DNA from 3 places in the Chryseobacterium sp. W4I1 genome. Region 3 is predicted to be linked to each of the others. Evidence: riboswitches for the same ligand, from Rfam matches in the RefSeq annotation. Region 3 holds a riboswitch; each other region holds the start of a gene.
What was found. A riboswitch is a leader RNA that binds a small molecule or an ion and turns the genes downstream of it on or off. The one in region 3 is predicted to bind thiamine pyrophosphate.
Positions count from the first base shown of each region.

Region 1: another riboswitch for thiamine pyrophosphate. It lies ahead of QF044_RS16890 (TonB-dependent receptor); the one in region 3 lies ahead of thiM (hydroxyethylthiazole kinase).
Region 2: another riboswitch for thiamine pyrophosphate. It lies ahead of thiS (sulfur carrier protein ThiS); the one in region 3 lies ahead of thiM (hydroxyethylthiazole kinase).

Region 1 is NZ_JAUSXQ010000001.1:3,622,909-3,629,305, forward strand. It holds gene QF044_RS16875 (2-hydroxyacid dehydrogenase) at 1-367, opposite strand, end outside; gene QF044_RS16880 (acyl-CoA thioesterase) at 502-1,053, opposite strand; gene QF044_RS16885 (hypothetical protein) at 1,041-1,793, opposite strand; gene QF044_RS16890 (TonB-dependent receptor) at 1,932-4,070, opposite strand; TPP riboswitch at 4,181-4,272, opposite strand; gene QF044_RS16895 (WG repeat-containing protein) at 4,503-5,273, opposite strand; gene QF044_RS16900 (bifunctional aconitate hydratase 2/2-methylisocitrate dehydratase) at 5,576-6,397, shown strand, end outside.
Region 2 is NZ_JAUSXQ010000001.1:3,646,990-3,653,386, reverse strand. It holds gene QF044_RS16990 (heavy metal translocating P-type ATPase metal-binding domain-containing protein) at 1-1,019, opposite strand, end outside; gene QF044_RS16985 (Crp/Fnr family transcriptional regulator) at 1,108-1,821, shown strand; gene panB (3-methyl-2-oxobutanoate hydroxymethyltransferase) at 1,885-2,700, shown strand; gene QF044_RS16975 (hypothetical protein) at 2,704-3,024, shown strand; gene QF044_RS16970 (RluA family pseudouridine synthase) at 3,028-3,705, shown strand; TPP riboswitch at 3,828-3,925, shown strand; gene thiS (sulfur carrier protein ThiS) at 3,984-4,190, shown strand; gene thiC (phosphomethylpyrimidine synthase ThiC) at 4,217-6,028, shown strand; gene QF044_RS16955 (thiamine phosphate synthase) at 6,025-6,397, shown strand, end outside.
Region 3 is NZ_JAUSXQ010000001.1:318,715-325,111, forward strand. It holds gene QF044_RS01510 (TonB-dependent siderophore receptor) at 1-7, shown strand, start outside; gene tenA (thiaminase II) at 58-708, opposite strand; gene thiD (bifunctional hydroxymethylpyrimidine kinase/phosphomethylpyrimidine kinase) at 695-1,528, opposite strand; gene thiE (thiamine phosphate synthase) at 1,525-2,160, opposite strand; gene thiM (hydroxyethylthiazole kinase) at 2,157-2,954, opposite strand; TPP riboswitch at 3,015-3,107, opposite strand; gene QF044_RS01535 (carbon starvation protein A) at 3,166-5,007, opposite strand; gene QF044_RS01540 (prolyl oligopeptidase family serine peptidase) at 5,216-5,758, opposite strand; gene QF044_RS01545 (alpha/beta hydrolase) at 5,769-6,239, opposite strand; gene QF044_RS01550 (DUF3037 domain-containing protein) at 6,263-6,397, opposite strand, start outside.

The sequences.
Region 1 (6,397 bases), 3.3 Mb from region 3:
TCACTTCCTGGGAAGCAATAAAAAGCCGGTTCATTAGAATCAGCAGTATTCCTATAACATGTTCGGCTACAGAGTCTCTGTTGCCTTCCGGAGAATTGATGAGCTGTATCCCCATCTGTTGTGCGACAGGAATATCTATATTTTCCATTCCTGCTCCTACCCTTGCAATGAACTTCAGATTTTTCCCTTTTTCCAGAAAGTTTTTATCCAAAGGGATCCTGCTCCTGATGATAATCCCGTCATAATTTTCAACTTTATGGCAAACCTCATCATATGAAGATGTAAAATCTTCTTCCAGTATAAAGTTTTTGGCTAAAAGCTGTTCTGTGATAAGAGGATGGTTTTTATCTAAAACGAGAATCTTCATTTCTTATAAAATTTAGAAATTAAGGTATTGGGAGATTCAGATATTGAATATTAAACTCCATATAAAGAAAATGCCTCTAAATTTGCAAAGGTTTCAACACTCAACAAAGATTAAAGCATTTTATCTTATCAATCTTATTTTTTATCTTTCTTCTGTTCCTTCTGTTCCTCAGGCTCCTGAAATAATTTCTTAAGTTCCACTGAATCCAAAGGCTTCATTCTTCCTGAAAGGATAAGAGAAAGTTCTTTTCTTCTGATGGCTGCTGCATGTCTCAGTTTTTCTTCTTCTGTTTCCGGAATCATGTCCGGGATAGGAATAGGACGGTTAAATTCATCAACTGCAACAAATGTATAAATCCCTTCATTGGTATGAACTTTCTTCTGATTGATCGGGTCATCCAACCATACATCTACATAGACTTCCATTGATGTAGAGAAAGCTCTGGATACTTTAGATTCCAGAACCACTACTCCACCTTCAGGAATCGGATGATTGAAAGAAACGTGATTTACAGATGCTGTTACCACTCTTCTTTCACAGTGTCTTGCTGCAGAAATAGAGGCACAACGGTCCATTTTTGCAAGAAGCTCACCTCCAAAAAGATTTCTTAGAGAATTGGTTTCGTTCGGAAGAACAATATTGGTCATGATGGTCAGGGATTCTGACGCTTTTTTTACTTTTGCCATTGAGTCTTAGTGTTGTTTTGAGCTGCCGGAGTTGTTTTTAAACCTTTCCCGGCTGGTTTTGATAATGAATCTTTTTTCAGGGAATCTGCCACAGCTGTTGCAGGGTCGTGAACCATCATTTTTATGGTATCTTTTTCAATCCTGTGGGTAGAGGTCTGTACGGAAACTTTATCAAAAGATTTTTTCCCGAAAAGAAGTTCCTGTTGGGTAAATGCCAAATACAGAATTCCTAAAACCGGAATTGCAAGCAGAAAAATCCAAAGAATAGATTTTTTAAACTGATAATCTTTTTCCCTGTTTTCGGTAGTACTTATCTTTTCTCCGTTATTGATATCTGAAAGCCTTATTTCTTCAAGACCGTAGAAATCAGGATGTCCCGCCTCTACTCTTTTTCCTTTGAAATGGGTATGGTTTTCTTCAATATTGATGGTTCCAAGGTTTTGAATCTCCAGGAACTGATCTGCCTGAAGTTTTTTCTTCCAAAAATCGGTCTGGATCTTAAGATCACTTTTTGAAGCTTCCAGAGACATCTGTTTCTGGGACGCTATAAAAGCAGCAAGTTCATCAGACTGTATCTCATAATCAACCGCAAAAACGATCTCGCTTGCGGGCGGAAGGATGCTTCCGTTCTCAGAATTAATAATTGCCTTGGAGTTTTTAAGCGAAAACACACCGAAGCTCGGAACCGTCACAGTTCCAAATTGTTTCAGATATTCTAAAATGTAAGCTGAAATATTCATTTGGCAGCAAATTTATAATTTTTTCATGACTTTTTAATGAGATTTATCGGATATAAAAAAAGACTGCCGAAACAGTCTTTTGATAATTATATATAAAATTCGGTGTTTTAAAACCTGTTCGGTAAGTTATTTTACAAATTATTGGATTTTCCAGCTGATCCCGAACATAAAATTAGTTCCTGCCTGTGAAAAATAGTATGGATCACCATCATAAACTGCACCATTGTTTACATACTTCTTATTGAAGAGGTTATTCACCAATAATTTTAAGGCAATATCATTATTTGCTATCTTAAATTGGTACTGTGCATTGAAATCTGTCAGGAAATAATCTTTCAACTCCAGGTTTTTGTCTCCCGTATTATCCAGGTACTGTTTTCCTACATATTGGTTCATCAAAGCAAACTGGAAATTCCTGGAAGGGTTAAATTTAAGTCCTAAATTGGCAATGACATTTGGAGAGAAAGATATCTCGGTATTACCAAGGTTTTGCAGAGTTCCATTATTTTTGATGTTAAAATCAAGGTTTCTGTTCTGGCTCAGACTGACATTTCCAGTCACTTCCCATTGCTTGGAAAGTTTAGCCAACGCCCCGATTTCAACCCCTCTTCTGTAGCTCTTTCCAGAGTTGGTTCTGATAAATGCGCCCACATTATTCAATTGCCCATTCAATACCAATTGATTGACGTAGTACATATAATACAAATTGGCCGTTACAGATATGATTCCGAACTGCTTTTCAACACCGGCCTCAAAATCATGTAGCTTTTCAGCTTTCACAGTGTTATCACTCATCAGGTCATCCCTGTTTGGCTCACGCTGCGCATGGGCATAGGAAATGAAAACTTTCCCGTTTCCTATTTTATAATTCACCCCGGCTTTAGGATTAAAGAAAAGCCAGTTTTTATCAAGATTTCCACCTTCCTCATCTCCTTCAGTCAGGATCTTTGTATCATAATCTATATTTCTGAGCTGAAGATCTCCAAAGAATTCAAAATGTTCCCCCGTTCTCCACAAAGCTTTTGCAAAACCAGAGACCTCAGTTTTCACAGAACGGTTTCTGTAATATTCATATTCATTGATCTGTGGAAAATAAACACCGGTAACGTTTCCAAAATGCCTTCCGTAATACTGGTTGGCTACCACTCCGAAATTGAGGTCTACATTTTCCAGTTTTCCATACAATGTGGAAACAGCACCATAAAAATCATTATTCAGCCATTTTTTTCTGATAAAATCTGTGACTTCAACTGCAGATCCGTTTACAACCGGTACCGGCAAATTATAACTGGAATAATGTGTAGCATCGGCATCCGTCTCGTCAACTCTTTTATAGTTTTCATAATATCCTCTTCCCTTCGTATAATGGAAAGTGGTCTCTAAACTCCAGCTATCATTGAATTTCTGTTCCCACAAAAGCTGATAATGATTCTGTCTGTAATTGTCTGTCTCATTATCATAGAATTTTTCTTCTCCTGTAAACAGATCTGTATACTGTCCTGAATAATTGAATTTTGGAGTGGTTTCCCATGTTGGCCTATCAATCCCGTTCCAAGCCTGATACGTTTTTTCTTTTCCACCGAAAGCCATGAAACGAAGTCTTGTTTTACCTTCTTCAAATAAAGCTGTAAAGTTATAAGAATCCAAATCTGAGGAAGCCCTGTCAATATATCCGTCAGAATGGATGCGTGTGTACCTTCCCATCACCGAGAGTCTATTTTTCCAGAATTTCCCCGAACCTACCTCTGCCGAATACTTGTAGGTGTTAAATGAGCCGTAGCTATCATCAGTCTTAAAATACATCTTCTCATCCGGCTCTTTGGAAATTACATTAATACTCGCTCCAAACGCAGAAACTCCGTTATTGGAAGTTCCCACTCCTCTCTGAATCACAATCTGAGAAGCAGAACTTGTCAGATCCGGAACATTCACAAAGAAGGTTCCCTGGCTTTCAGAATCGTTGTACGGAACACCGTTCATCATTACATTAATTCCATTTCCAGCTACTCCACGGATTCTGAATCCTGTATATCCAACTCCGTTTCCGGCATCAGATGTGGAGATAATAGAAGTTTGATTTTTTAAGAGAATCGGAAGATCCTGACCCAGGTTACGGCTGTCAATATCCTTCTGTACATTGATAATTTCCTTAGCAACGGGAAGTCTTTTGGTAAAGTTGACCGCTTCAATTTCCCTTATTTTCAGAGAATCCTTATTTTGAGCCTGGATAAAAGCAACAGAGCCTACGGTAAGCCCTAAAAAAAATAATCCTTTCATTCTATAAATCTTTAAAATTTAATGAATAAAAGGGGCGGATTAAATAATGTAGCAATTTACTAATTTAACAGTCTAGCAATGAGAATTGGTATATTGTTATACTGTTCCGTTGGTACATTTTTCAAATTTCCCTAAACGGCATTATCCGTTCCAGGTTCATTGGGTATAATCTCAGCCTGTTAAAGCACCCCTTTATTTCAGCGGCAAAATTACAAAAAAAATGCGAGATAGTTGAAAAGTTGAAATTCGGGACACAAGTTTTCCAGAATATGCTTGTTTATTTTCGTTATAGTTTACTAAAAACAGCATTATCCTATTTTTAATTACATTTGCCTACAGCAAAATCTGCATCATTTTTCTAATCTGCGAAAGATTTTAGGCAAAGATTGGTCAACTGTGATGAAGGTCTATTAAAAATAGAATTTTAGTAGCTTAATAAGTTTTATTTCTTGCATCAATGTAGTAGTAGTTTTTTCCGTCTTTTGTGACTTCAAACATCCTACCCAGTTTCCAGCTAAAATTTCTTTTGATATTGGAATATTCAAAAGGAACAATCACTTTATTATTCACATCAATGACTCCGAACCGGTCATTATGGGAAGCCACGATCATTGGATTTTCCACATCATCACCTTCCATGATGTATAAATACTGATACTGCGGATAGATCTTATAATCCCTGTAGTCTGCAGCATTCACGAATTTTTCTTTTTCTATTATTCCGTAGAATCCGTTTAAAACATATGCCTGATAAGGCTGCTGTTTGTAATCTCCAAACTTACACTTTCCCAGATCTGAATCTTTGAACTGATATACTCTTTTTCCGGTTTTATCTATCCGGTAAGAGATCATATCTTTTTCTACGGTTGCATACTCATCAGTTCCGAACTTCCTCACTTTTTCGTTGGGGGAATTCAGCAGATTACAGTCCTCATAAAAAAAGACAGCAATATGATATTCAGGTTTAATGATAAATTTTCCATTCTGGTTGACATATCCAAATTCCCCGTTCTCATTTCTTGGAATCAGAACAGGAAGCTCCTGATGGATAATCACAAGATCAGGATTTGGCTTAACCTCTGCAATCTTCTTTTTCGCTATGGTCTTTGTCTGTTTTTTAAGCGGCTGTTTCTTCACAGATTTTGTTTGTGAAAAAACAAACATCGAAATAAAGACGCACAAAAAATTAAGGATATTTTTCATATTCACCATTTGCGTGCAAAACTACGGCCAAAATAGAAATTATCAAATTCATATTTATAAAGAATCTAAATAATTTCATCTTGATGAAATATTAAAAATTCGTAATTTTGGGAGCATTTTGAATTGTTTGATAATTTTAAATTTAAAAAGCGTAGATTATACTGATCTTTCTCCGGTTCACATGGCATATCAAAAATGTGAGGATTCAAAATGTTATGAGATGTATTTACAGACCGGTAAAGAATAGGTAGCAATACTAAACACTATTTTTATTAATCTACCTTAATATTGAAACTTCTATTATGAATATTTATCAGGATTACATCAAAGAAATTGAAGAAAGAAAAAACCAGGGGCTTCATCCAAAGCCGATTGATGGTGCTGAACTACTAAGTGAAATCATTGCACAAATTAAAGATTCAGGAAACGAATATCGATCGGATTCTCTCAAATTTTTTATCTATAATACTTTACCGGGAACCACAAGTGCTGCGGGGGTAAAAGCTAAGTTTTTAAAAGAAATTATTCTTGGTGAATCTACAATAGAAGAAATATCTCCGTCCTATGCCTTCGAGTTATTATCTCACATGAAAGGAGGTCCTTCCATTGAAGTATTGCTGGATCTGGCTTTGGGGAATGATATTTCTATTGCCAAAAATGCAGCAAATGTTCTTAAGACACAGGTTTTCCTTTATGAAGCGGATACCAACCGTTTAAAGGAAGCATTCAATAGCGGTAATGAGATCGCAAAAGAAATCATTGTAAGCTACGCAAAAGCTGAGTTTTTTACAAAACTGCCGGAAGTTGCAGAAGAAATTAAAGTCGTTACTTTCATCGCTGGTGAAGGTGATATTTCAACCGATTTACTTTCTCCCGGTAATCAGGCTCACTCAAGATCAGACCGTGAACTTCACGGGAAATGCATGATCACTCCTCAGGCGCAGGAAGAGATTAAAGCTTTACAGGCACAACATCCAGACAAAAGCGTAATGCTGATTGCTGAAAAAGGCACCATGGGTGTTGGTTCATCAAGAATGTCAGGGGTAAATAACGTGGCTCTTTGGACAGGGAAACAGGCGAGCCCATATATTCCATTCGTCAATATTGCTCCAATCGTTGGAGGA
Region 2 (6,397 bases), 3.3 Mb from region 3:
ATGGCATCTACAGGAATTAATTCCTGGTTTCTTACTAAAATCCGGTCTCCTACTTTGATTTCGGAAAGTAAAATGTTCTGTTGTTTTCCATTGAAATCAACTTTAGTAACGGCAATAGGGTAAAATGATTTGTAATCACGGTCATAGGAAAGTGCGCTGTAAGTTCTCTTCTGGAAAATCTTACCTAATAGCATGAAGAATAAAAGTCCGCATAATGTATCAAAATAGCCGGGTCCGTAACCGCTTATTACCTCATAGGCACTTCTTCCGAAAAGGACAAAAATACCTAAAACAATAGGCACGTCGATATTGACAATCTTGTTTTTCAGTCCGTACCATGCGGATTTGTAATAATCTGAAGCAGAATAAAAAACTACAGGAATAGCAAGTAGGAAAGTTAAGCTTCTGAAAAGCCCTTTGTATTGCTGCATCCAAAAATCTTCTCCACCAATGTATTCAGGAAATGCCAGGAACATTCCGTTACCAAACGCAAAGCCGGCAATAGCCAGTTTAACAAGCAGTGATTTGTCCAGGTGATCAACGTTTTTATCCGCTGTTTCCAGATTGATCACCGGTTTATATCCCAGGTTATTTAAAAATTTAGCTAGTTCGCTTAATTTTAGATTGTTATGATTAAATGAAACCTGTAGGGTCTTTCTGGTGAAGTTCACCTGAGAATATTTAATATCCTCGTTAAGGGTATGAAGGCTTTCCAGTAGCCAGATACATGAAGAACAGTGGATTACAGGGATTTTGAAAGTAACGAGACTGGTGTTTCCTTCAGAGAAATCAGTTACCTTTTCAAAGATTTCCGGAGTGTCAAGGTATTCAAACTGTGAAGAGCTCTCATCATTAGGACGGATTCCGGCTCTTTTATTAAGTTCGTAAAAATTAGCTAAATTATTGATATTCAGAATTTCGTAAACAGATTTACATCCGTTGCAACAGAAAGTCTTTTCATCAAACAAAATTCTCTCTTTTTCTATCCCTTGACCACAATGAAAACAGTTCTCGCTCACTACATAATATATTGAACTACAAAATTATAACAATTTTTTTTGTTTATCGTGTTAAAAAGTTCTATTTTTGTGATAAATGTCATATAAAATGTCGCAGGAACAACAGATTGCAATTGAAGAGAGGTTCGCCAGAGTTTTTAATGATAAATCATTTAAGGAAAGACTTTCTAGCACTGATTTTGAAAAGTATATTAACGGCAAAAAAAGATTGAGTTTTCAGAAGCACGACACCATTTTTGAAGATGGTGAAACGCCAAAGGGAGTATTCGTTTTAGAAAAAGGAGCCGCTAAACTTTCAAAGTCCGGAGCTTTTGGAAAAGACCAGATCTTAAGATTTATAAAAGAGGGGGACATCATCGGCTATCGTTCATTGCTTTGCGGGGAAAATTTCCAGGCAAAGGCAGAAGCTATGACAGACATTGAATGTATTTTCTTACCGGCAGATATTTTCATGTATCTTCTGGAAGTAGATCCGCAGCTTTCTTTCGCAATGCTTCAGAAAATCTCCTATGAATTGGGAGAGTCATCCAACACCATTACATTCCTTGCCCAGAAAACAGTAAGAGAAAGACTGGCAGAAATTCTTATCTTGCTGGAGCAGAAATTGGGGGTAGATCCTGAAGGCTTTATCAAAATTTCGCTCACCAGAGAAGAAATTGCCAACATCATCGGGACTGCCACAGAAAGCGCCATCCGCTTAATTTCCGAATTCAAACAGGACAGTCTGATAGAAGTAGACGGAAGAAATATCAAAATTCTCAACCACGATAAACTGATGAAACTAGGTCACGTAGTTTTATAACAATCATACAAAAACTTAAGTCGGCGAAAGCCGACTTTTTAACTTTTAAAAAATAGATAAATTATGTCTGTTCACTCTGAAATTAAAAAAGTTACGACTGAAACCTTGCGAAAAATGAAATTCGACAAGGAGAAAATAACAATGCTTACCGCATACGATTTTACTACGGCTAAAATGGTAGACGCAGGCGGAATTGATGCAGTTTTGATCGGAGATTCTGCAGCGAACGTAATGGCCGGTTTTGAAACAACGCTGCCTATTACGCTGGATCAGATGATCTACCATGCCCAAAGCGTGGTAAGAGGAACCGACAGGGCTCTTGTTGTAGCGGATCTTCCTTTCGGAACTTACCAGAGTAATCCTGAAAAAGCATTGGAGTCTGCAGTAAGAATGATGAAAGAAGGAGGAGCTCACGCTGTAAAAATTGAAGGCGGAAAAGAGATCTCAAAATCTATTAAGAAAATCATCAATGCCGGAATTCCTGTTATGGGACATCTAGGATTGACGCCACAGTCGATCTATAAATTCGGAACGTATAAAGTAAGAGCAAAAGATGAAGCTGAAGCCGAGAAATTAATTGCTGATGCACAGCTTTTGGAAGAACTGGGTTGTTTTGCCGTAGTTTTAGAAAAAATTCCTGCTGATCTGGCTAAAAAAGTAACCGAAAGCATCACTATTCCTACCATTGGAATCGGAGCTGGTGCTGATTGTGACGGACAGGTTCTTGTCTATCATGATATGGTTGGAATGAATAAAGGGTTCAGTCCAAAATTTTTGAGAAGATATCTTGATCTTTATACGGAAATTACGGGGGCAGTTGCCCAGTACGTAAAAGATGTGAAAAATGTTGAATTTCCTAATGAAAATGAAAGCTACTAATTGATGAGGAACCAACAGTCTATACAGGGGATTTTATCAATTGCTGCGCTGATCTGCCTTGGAGCGGGATGGCTTAATTTATTTTCTCCCGAGATCAACCATATTCTTTCAAGGAAAATTTTTTATTATCTGATAGGAGCCAGTTTCCTTATTCAGGCACCTACACTTTCCAATAAAAATTTCACATATATCATGTATGCGGCTGCACTATTGTGTGTAGTAGGCGCAAGTTTACCGGAAGAGTCTAAATTTTCAGTTCTAAAAACGATAGGTCTTCTGGGAGGAATAGCGATTTCTTTTACCAACAGACCCAACCGCTCATAAAGTATGAAGGAGCAAATTGTATATGAAGACAACCATCTTTTGGTTGTTAATAAGAAAGTAGGGCAACTTGTTCAGGGAGATAAAACCGGCGACGAATCCTTACTGGATACCATTAAGAATTTTATAAAAATAAGAGATGCTAAGCCGGGAAATGTTTTTCTCGGTTTGGTTCATCGTATAGACCGCCCGACATCGGGCTTGGTTATTTATGCCAAAACTTCCAAAGCTCTTTCCCGTCTCACCCAGATGGTGAAAAACAGGGAAGTAAAGAAAACCTACTGGGCTGTTGTTGGGAAAGAAATGATTCCTCAAAGCCAGAGATTAGTTCATTATTTAAAGAAAAATGAAAAGAACAATAAAGCGATTGTCTTTCCAAAAGTAACGGAGGGAGCAAAAGAAGCCATTCTTACGTATCATGTAATAAAGACTTTAGATAATTATTTGCTTCTTGAAATTGATCTTGAAACCGGAAGACATCATCAGATCCGGGCGCAGCTTTCCAAAACAGGAATTCCGATTAAAGGAGATCTGAAATATGGAGCACCTCGTTCGAATCCGGATGGAGGCATCAATCTTCATGCAAGAAAACTGGAGTTTATTCACCCGGTCACCAAAGAAAAAATAGACATCATAGCTCCTGTTCCTCAGAATGATGCCATCTGGAGGGCTTGTGAAGAATAAAATTACTGCATTTAATTTATAAATCAGGAACCTTAAAAATATAAGACCATTTCAAGCTTGAAGTGGTCTTTTTTTTATTCCAAAAACAAATTTTGCCTGTTCTGAAAAAATTCCTACCTTCGTCACAACTTTAGGGGTGTCTGTAGATCTACAGACTGAGACTTTACCCTTTGAACCTGATCTGGATTATACCAGCGTAGGGAAAAGTAGATGACTTTTGCTGTACATTCTATTGTACAATAATAGCCATTCCTAAAGTATATATAAAATAATTAGGAATGGAAATTACAATCAACCACACAACGAAAACATTTGAAGTACTTCCTGATAATCTGGAAGCACTCATGGCTGTAGAGATCCCTGAAAAGAAAAAGGGCATCGCTGTAGCGGTCAACAACCGTATTATTCCAATGTCCGCCTGGGCAGAAACAATCCTAAAAGACAAAGATTCAGTTTTAATTATTACGGCCACTCAGGGCGGATAATTCTCATTTAATAATACAAAAAACTTATGGCTCATTCAATCACATGTTCACCATTTCCGAATGCTAAGAAAATTTATATTCAGGGAAAGCTACATCCTGTAAGCGTAGCAATGCGTGAAATCCACTTAAGTCCTACTAAACTTACTAACGGCACACTCGAAGAGAATGCTCCGGTCACCATTTATGATACTTCCGGACCGTATACCGATGAGAATGCAACCATCGATATTATGAAAGGACTTCCAAGAATCCGGGAGCAATGGATACTAGACAGGAAAGATGTAAATATTTTGAACGGCATTACTTCAGAATACGGAAAGGCACGGCTTGCAGATTCCCGTCTTGATGAACTTCGTTTTGCATATGATCATAAACCGAAAGTAGCTAAAGGGGGATTGGAACTTACCCAGCTTTACTATGCAAAGCAGGGAATTATAACGGCAGAAATGGAATATGTAGCCATCAGGGAAAATCAACGGATTGAGCAGCTGGAAACAGTCTCCGGTGAAATGGCCTTTCAGCATCCCGGAAACAGCTTTGGAGCCAATACACCTAAAAATAAGATCACTCCTGAATTTGTAAGGGATGAAATTGCTGCCGGAAGAGCAATCATTCCGAATAATATCAATCACCCGGAGAGTGAACCGATGATTATCGGACGTAATTTCTTAGTTAAAATCAATGCCAACATCGGCAACAGTGCGGTTTCATCAAGCATCGATGAAGAAGTTGAAAAAGCGGTTTGGGCCTGCCGATGGGGTGCCGATACCATTATGGATCTTTCCACAGGAAAAAACATCCACGAAACCAGAGAGTGGATCATCAGAAATAGCCCGGTTCCTATTGGTACAGTCCCTATTTATCAGGCTTTGGAAAAAGTAAAAGGAGTTCCTGAAGATCTTACATGGGAAGTTTTCAAAGACACCCTGATCGAGCAGGCAGAACAAGGCGTATCCTATTTTACCATCCATGCCGGAGTTTTATTGAGATACATCCATCTTACCGCAAAAAGAGTAACGGGAATCGTTTCCAGAGGAGGTTCCATCATGGCAAAATGGTGTCTTTACCATCATAAAGAAAACTTTTTATATACCCATTTTGAAGAGATCTGTGAGATCATGAAGAAATACGATGTGGCTTTTTCCCTTGGGGATGGTCTCCGTCCGGGATCTATTGCGGATGCCAATGATGCTGCACAGTTTGCAGAACTTGAAACTTTAGGCGAGCTTACCAAGATTGCCTGGAAACACAACGTACAGGTCATGATCGAAGGTCCCGGTCACGTCCCGATGCACATGATCAAAGAAAATATGGAGAAACAATTGGAGGTATGCCAGGAGGCACCTTTCTATACATTAGGACCTTTGACCACGGATATTGCGCCTGGTTATGATCACATTACTTCCGGTATCGGAGCGGCCATGATCGGATGGTTCGGCTGTGCGATGCTTTGCTACGTTACCCCAAAAGAGCATTTAGGCCTTCCGAATAAAGAAGATGTAAAAGTTGGAGTGATTACTTACAAATTAGCGGCACATGCTGCAGATTTAGCGAAAGGTCATCCCGGAGCCCAATACAGGGACAATGCACTGAGTAAGGCCAGATTTGAGTTCAGATGGGAAGATCAGTTCAATCTTTCATTAGATCCGGAGACCGCCAGAGCTTATCATGACGAAACCCTTCCTGCGGACGGAGCCAAAATTGCCCACTTCTGTTCTATGTGCGGTCCGAAATTCTGTTCCATGAAAATTACTCAGGAAATTCGGGATTCCGCAGAAAAAGGAATGCTGGATAAATCGCAGGAATTTATTGAGAAAGGAAAAGAAATTTATATATGATCCTGGTGATCACTCCTGAAACTATAATTCAAAACGAGACAGAAATAATCAATCAGATGTTTCAGGAAGGATTGGATCTGCTCCACATCAGGAAACCAATGATTAGCCGGGAAGAAATGAAAAATTTCCTGTACGGTATCCATGAGGAATTTTATCCTCAGCTGGTCCTGCACGGATATGATGATCTGGGGAAGGATTATCATATTTCCCGGTTTCATTTCAGAGAATCAGACCGGTTAGAAGGAAAAGTTAAACCTTATGCAAACGGAAGTATTATTTCAACCTCAGTACATGATATTCATACTTTTAATGGATTGAAAAAAGAATGGGAATATGCATTTATAAGTCCTTATTTTCCAAGTATCTCTA
Region 3 (6,397 bases):
TTTTTAAGTGATATAAAAAGCGGATTCAAATTTTTGAATCCGCTTTTTATTTTTAATCTATTCCCATGTTTTCAACTCATAAGCGCCTTCCCAGAAATGAAATTCCATTCTCGTTGACATTATAAATGCTTCGGTCATTTTTTTTCGGGTCTCTTCCGTACTGTTCTCAGCCAACCGGTCGCAGATCGCAATAGCCTGATCTACGGCAACAGAAAATTCATCCCCGCCATACGTATCAATCCACTTTTGATAAGGATTATTGATCGCATTTTGATTGTTGTAAATATAATCTCCCACTTCTCTGTAAATCCAGAAGCAGGGAAGCACTGCCGCCACGGCAACTTCTACAGATTCTAAAGCTGCGGTACTTCTCAGGAAGTGAATATAATGATGACAGGCCGGTTCTAATATTCCTTTATCTGTAACGCCAAAATCTACAAAATAAGATTCATGCAAAGCATTTTCCACGACAATGGCATTTTCTGCAAAGCGCATAAAGGTAAGCACATCCTGAAGATCCTGAATTTTGGCAGCGATCAGTGAAAGCGTTCTTCCAAAGTGTTCAAGATATAAAGAATCCTGAGCCATATAAAACCGGAATTTTTCCTGTGGCAAAGTGCCGCCTGATAGTTCTTTAATAAATGGCATTTCCAAAATAGATTTGTAGCGTTCTTCTATAGCTTGCCAGGTGTATTCAGACCATTTCATTTTTGATTAGTTTTTGAGGGTTAAAAAAGTGATTAAGCGGACCGTTTCCATGTCCTGTTTGTACATCTTTTCCGTTGTCTATGGCCTGATAAACATAGTGCTGTCCCAAAGAAACTGAGTCATATAAAGACTTGCCCTGAGCCAGATAAGCTGCAATAGCAGAAGAAAGTGTACAACCGGAACCGTGGGTATTGTTGGTCTTAAATTTTTTAGATTCAAAAGCATGGTATTTCTCATGCTCATCGTAGAATAGAGAAGTAATGGTTGAGGTTTCCTGATGCCCGCCTTTCAGGAGAATACTTCTACAGCCCAGTTTTTTTATTTCTTTTCCGGCAGCATAAAGATCTTCCAGGGTTTCAACTTTCATCTGTGCTAAAATAGCGGCTTCATCCATATTTGGAGTAATTACATCTGCGATCGGGAAAAGCTTTTCTGTGATAGCTGCTATCGTGTCCTCCTCAATCAGTCGGTGGCCACTTGTTGCTACCATTACGGGGTCGAATACAATTGGGATTTTTTTGTATTTAGCCAGTGTTGAAACAATGGTTTCTACCAGCTTAGGCGTATGCACCATTCCAATTTTTATAGCATCGGGAAAAATATCATCCAGAATAGCTTCAATCTGATCCGCTACCGCTTCTACCGGAATGGGATATATTTTCCTTACACCCTGAGTATTCTGTACAGGTAAAGCAGTCAAAACCGATGTTGAGAAACATCCCAGAGCAGAAGCTGTTTTAATATCAGCCTGGATGCCTGCGCCACCACTTCCGTCAAATCCTGCAATCGTTAAAACCGATGGATAGGTATATTTTTTCATTTTAAAATTTCATTTTTTAATTGATAGGCTGCTTTTTGAGGGTCAGAAGCATGACAAATAGCAGAAACCACAGCAAGACAGTCTGCCCCAGCATTCATCACTTCCTTTGCGTTTCCCAAATAAATATTGCCGATGGCTACTAAAGGTTTTTCCGTAAGCTGCCTGATCGTCTTAATTCCTTCAAGTCCCCATTCTGTTATCGTATCCGTTTTCGTATCCGTTCTAAACACAGGGCTGATTCCCAGATAATCTGAAACGGCGGTTTCTTCATTGTTTAGCTGAGAAAGATATTCAATAGAATAGCCGATCATTTTTTTGGTAAGAAGAGGGCGTTGTCTTAAATAAACGGGCGGATCATCACTGTTACCCACATGAATGCCTGCTGCATTTACCTTTTCTGCAACTTCTATATTATCATTAATGATCAGTGGAATAGAATATTTATCCGTAATTTCAATAAGTTGTAAAGCTTTTGTCAGAAACGAATCTGTACTGCTGTTTTTTTCTCTCAGCTGGATCACATCAACTCCGCCAAGAATTGCCTGTTCGGCAACCTGTAGGAAATTTCTTCCCATACAATCTGCCTCAGAAATCACCAGATAAAGCTGATAGGGAAAAGAATTTAAGCTCATTTTCGCTCTATCTTTAAACGGTTGACAAATTCCTGCTCAGTAATAGTGTATAGTTTATCAATCAGATGAATCTGGAGACTTCCGGGACCTTTACTTTCCTCAGCAGCCAGTTCTCCAGCGATCCCAATTAATGCCATGGCAGCCGCTACAGCTAATACTTTATCTTCTGCAACTCCTATGAATGCACCGATTAAAGCGGTGGCAGAACATCCAAGACCCGTTACTTTAGTCATAAGAGGATCTCCGTTTTTAATGAAAACTTCCTGTTGGGTATCCAGAATAATATCAGTTTCACCGGAAATGCAGACAATGGTACCGTTTTGACTGACAAGACTTTGTGCAGCATCAACTGCTTCGTTGCTCTGTGCTGTACTGTCTACTCCCTTGGTGACGATTGTATGGGCTTTAGCCAATGCAATGATTTCAGAAGCATTCCCTCTGATGACGGTGGGTTTGTATTGCAGTAATTGATTTAAAACTTCATCCCGAAAAGAAGTAGCTCCAGCACCAACAGGATCTAGAACCCAGGGCTTCCCGGTTGAATGGGCTGTTTCAGCTGCCAGGATCATAGATTCCGACCAATATTCATCCAGGGTTCCGATATTGATGACCACCGAATGAGCGATACCGATCATTTCCTGAATTTCAGATTTTGCGTGCGCCATGATAGGAGAGGCTCCTACAGCCAAAAGGGCATTAGCGGTATTGTTCATCACCACATAATTGGTGATATTATGAACCAGAGGAGACTGTTGTCTGACAAGCTGTACCTGTTCCCAAAGAATTTTTTCCATTGTTATTATTTAAATAAAAATAGCTTCAGGAAAAATCCAAAACAAAAAGTACACTGTCAGCAATGTAATTTTGCTTTTCCCTACGTCGGTGTTAGCCGTATCAGGTTCAAAGGGACTCTCTCAATTCTTTTCAGAATACCCCTAAAGCAAAACAAATGTATAAAAATTATCAGAGCAGGCAAAACGCAAATAATGGAATTTGAGACAGAAGTTACCTTTCTACCAGCTCTTTTACAGGTTCTCCATAATAATCTGTCACCGTGGTCCTGATCTTCAGCAGCTGATACCATTTGATAAAAGCTCCTATAAATACGATTAGCATCAGAACCATTGCCGTTACTGCTAAAGCTGCCAGCAGGTACTGTTCTTTTGGAAGATAGATTGCGGTTACCTGGATGTAACCCGCCCAGAAAGTAATTCCAGCCATAAAAACTCCCGGAATGGCTGAACATAAGGCATATTTCCCCCTGTTCATCCGGATCAGCATCGTGGTACAGACAATGAGGCCGCAGGCTGCCAATAGCTGGTTGCTGATTCCAAAGAGTGGCCAGATACTGCTTACATTTCCTGTAAACACCAGATATCCCCAGGCGAAAGTAAATAAGAGACTGCTGATGATAATTCCCGGAATCCAGTTTTTATCATTGAATTTAGGAATAACAGATCCCAACATTTCCTGTAAAAAGAAACGGCCGACTCTCGTTCCAGCATCAATGGCGGTAAGGATAAATACGGCTTCAAACATGATGGCAAAATTATACCAGTAAGCAGTCAGCTGATCCATGTACGGGATTTTATTGAAAATATGTGCCATTCCAACGGCTAATGATACCGCTCCACCTGTTCTGCCGTGAAGCTCAATGCCTATTTTTTGTGAATAATAATCAATATCCACCCCATGAAGGGCAGGATGAGCAGCAAGGAAAGCATCATAGGATTCCTTCGGTGTGTTGATAGCAAAATAATCACCGGGCATTAATGTGCATGCTGCGATCAGAGCCATTAAAGCTACAAAACCTTCTACCAGCATGGCTCCGTACCCTACAAAAAGAATTTCTTTTTCCTTGTTAAGCATTTTAGGCGTTGTTCCCGTTGCAATCACCGCATGGAAACCGGAAATAGCTCCACAGGCGATCACAATGAAAATGAAAGGAAGGACAGGACCACCGATTACAGGGCCACCACCATTTACAAATTCTGTAAGTGCAGGCATCTGTATTGTAGGATGAATCACAATTACACCCACAGCCAGCATAATAATAGTTCCTATTTTTAAGTAAGTGGAAAGGTAATCTCTGGGTACCAAAAGTAGCCAAACCGGAAGCACAGAAGCCAGAAAACCATACAGCGGAATAGCAATCGAAATGGTTTTTATATCCCATGAAAAAAGATTGTTCATCGTCTCATTCTGCATCAGGCTGTGTCCCCCAATAATTCCTGCTATTAAGAGGATACCGCCTAAAATACTGGCAAAAAGCACACTGTTTTTTCGGTATCTCATAATCAGTCCCATAATCACGGCAATAGGCATGGTAATCAATACGGTAAAAAGAGACCATGAAGCTTCATGCATTGCATTGATACAGGCTAATGATAAACCTGCAAGTGTAAGAATCAGAATGAATAAAATGGCAAATCCGGCAACGGTTCCTGTTGCTTTGCCTATCTCTTTGGAAGCAATTGTAGCGAGACTTTGTCCTTTATGCCTAACGGAAGCGAATAAAACCACCATATCATGAACGCCGCCTCCAAGTACACATCCGATTAATATCCACAATGCACCGGGAAGATATCCGAACTGGGCTGCCAGAACTGGTCCTACCAGAGGTCCTGCAGCAGCAATTGCAGCAAAATGATGCCCAAAAAGCACATTTTTATTGGTCGCTACATAATCTTTCCCGTCTGCAAATTCTACTGCGGGCGTTGTATTTTTATCATTCAGCCGAAGTACTTTATTGGCAAGGAAAATACCATAAAAACGATAGGCGATCGCAAATATAAGCACTGATACAAAGATCAGGGTTAAAGCATTGGTGTTATTCAGAAAATCCATATCATCTGTTTTTAGAATGAATAATTAAAAATTTTGAATCTTTTGTTAGGAATAATTTAAACAAAAGCCAAGTTAATTAATTCTAATATAAAAATTGATGATATGTATACTAATCTAGCAAATTAATGTTTGTACAGATTATTTATAAATTTATGTGTTTGATTATTAATTATTTGATTAAATAAAACTTCTGGAAGTATAGTTCGTATTATTTCTTTTGTGAAACAGCGAAATCCACCATCTGGTTGGTCAGTTGATCCAGGTACATTTTATCCGTTGTCCCAAAACCGTGAGTACCGTTTTCCACAATGATCAGGCTGTTTTGAATGTTTTTTCTCTTCAGTTTTCTGTGCAGTTTTTTAGACTGTTGCATCGGAACAACTTTGTCTTTATTTCCCTGCATAATCAAAGTAGGAACACCGCCTGAAACGTAGGTCAGAGGAGAAATTGTTTTAAAGTAGTCAATTGTTTTTCTTTTTTCCGTTTTAATATCGTACCCGGACAATCCTCTCACAAGATTGGTCCGGAGATCCACAATTTTTTGCGCTGCCAGTCCAAAAAAGAATACCGGTACTTTTCCCAGTCGTGTATGCAGAAGCTTATTCATATCCGAAGGTCCATAATGGTCTATTACATAATTTACCTTTGCGGAATAGGAAGATAGTTCAGGGCTTCCGGGAAATTCATTATCCGGAGTGTAGGCCGCAAGCATTGAAAGATGCGCTCCTGATGAAGCTCCAAAAAATCCAATGTTTTCAGGATCAAAATGATATTCTGCTGCATTTTTTTCTTACCCATCGTACCACGTCTTTTGTGTCTTCCAAGGGAAGCGGAAAGTGAATGCTATCATTCAGAAGAGTATAATCAATGCTGATCACTGCAAATTTTTTATCCAGCAGCTTAGAGATGAATGTTTCTATATAACTTCCATCCCTCACCATTTTGTCGCCTTTTACCCATGCGCCGCCGTGTACATAAATCAGCACAGGTATTTTGCTTTCTGAACTGCTTTTCGGGGTATAAAGATCCAGTGAAAGAGGATTCCCTTTTCTATTGGTTTTATAGACGATATTTTCTGAAACAGTAGCTTTATCAGAGAGCAGGATGCTTTTCTTCGCGGCTGGTTCGATGAGGTTTTGCGAATAACTTACATTAAATAAAGTTAAAAATAAAACAAAAAACAGGTTTATAGAAAACCTGTAGATTGATATGTTATTCGTTGATGATTTCATAGGCTATTTTTTAAGGTAGTGTATTATTTTACTAACTCCTCAAAAAGTTTACCAAACGTCTTTTCCAGGTCTTTTGATTTTCCCGGATGCGGTCTTGAGGTTTGAACTACGGAGCTTCTTACAGCCGTCAGCCAACGGAAACGTTCAGGAATATCCAT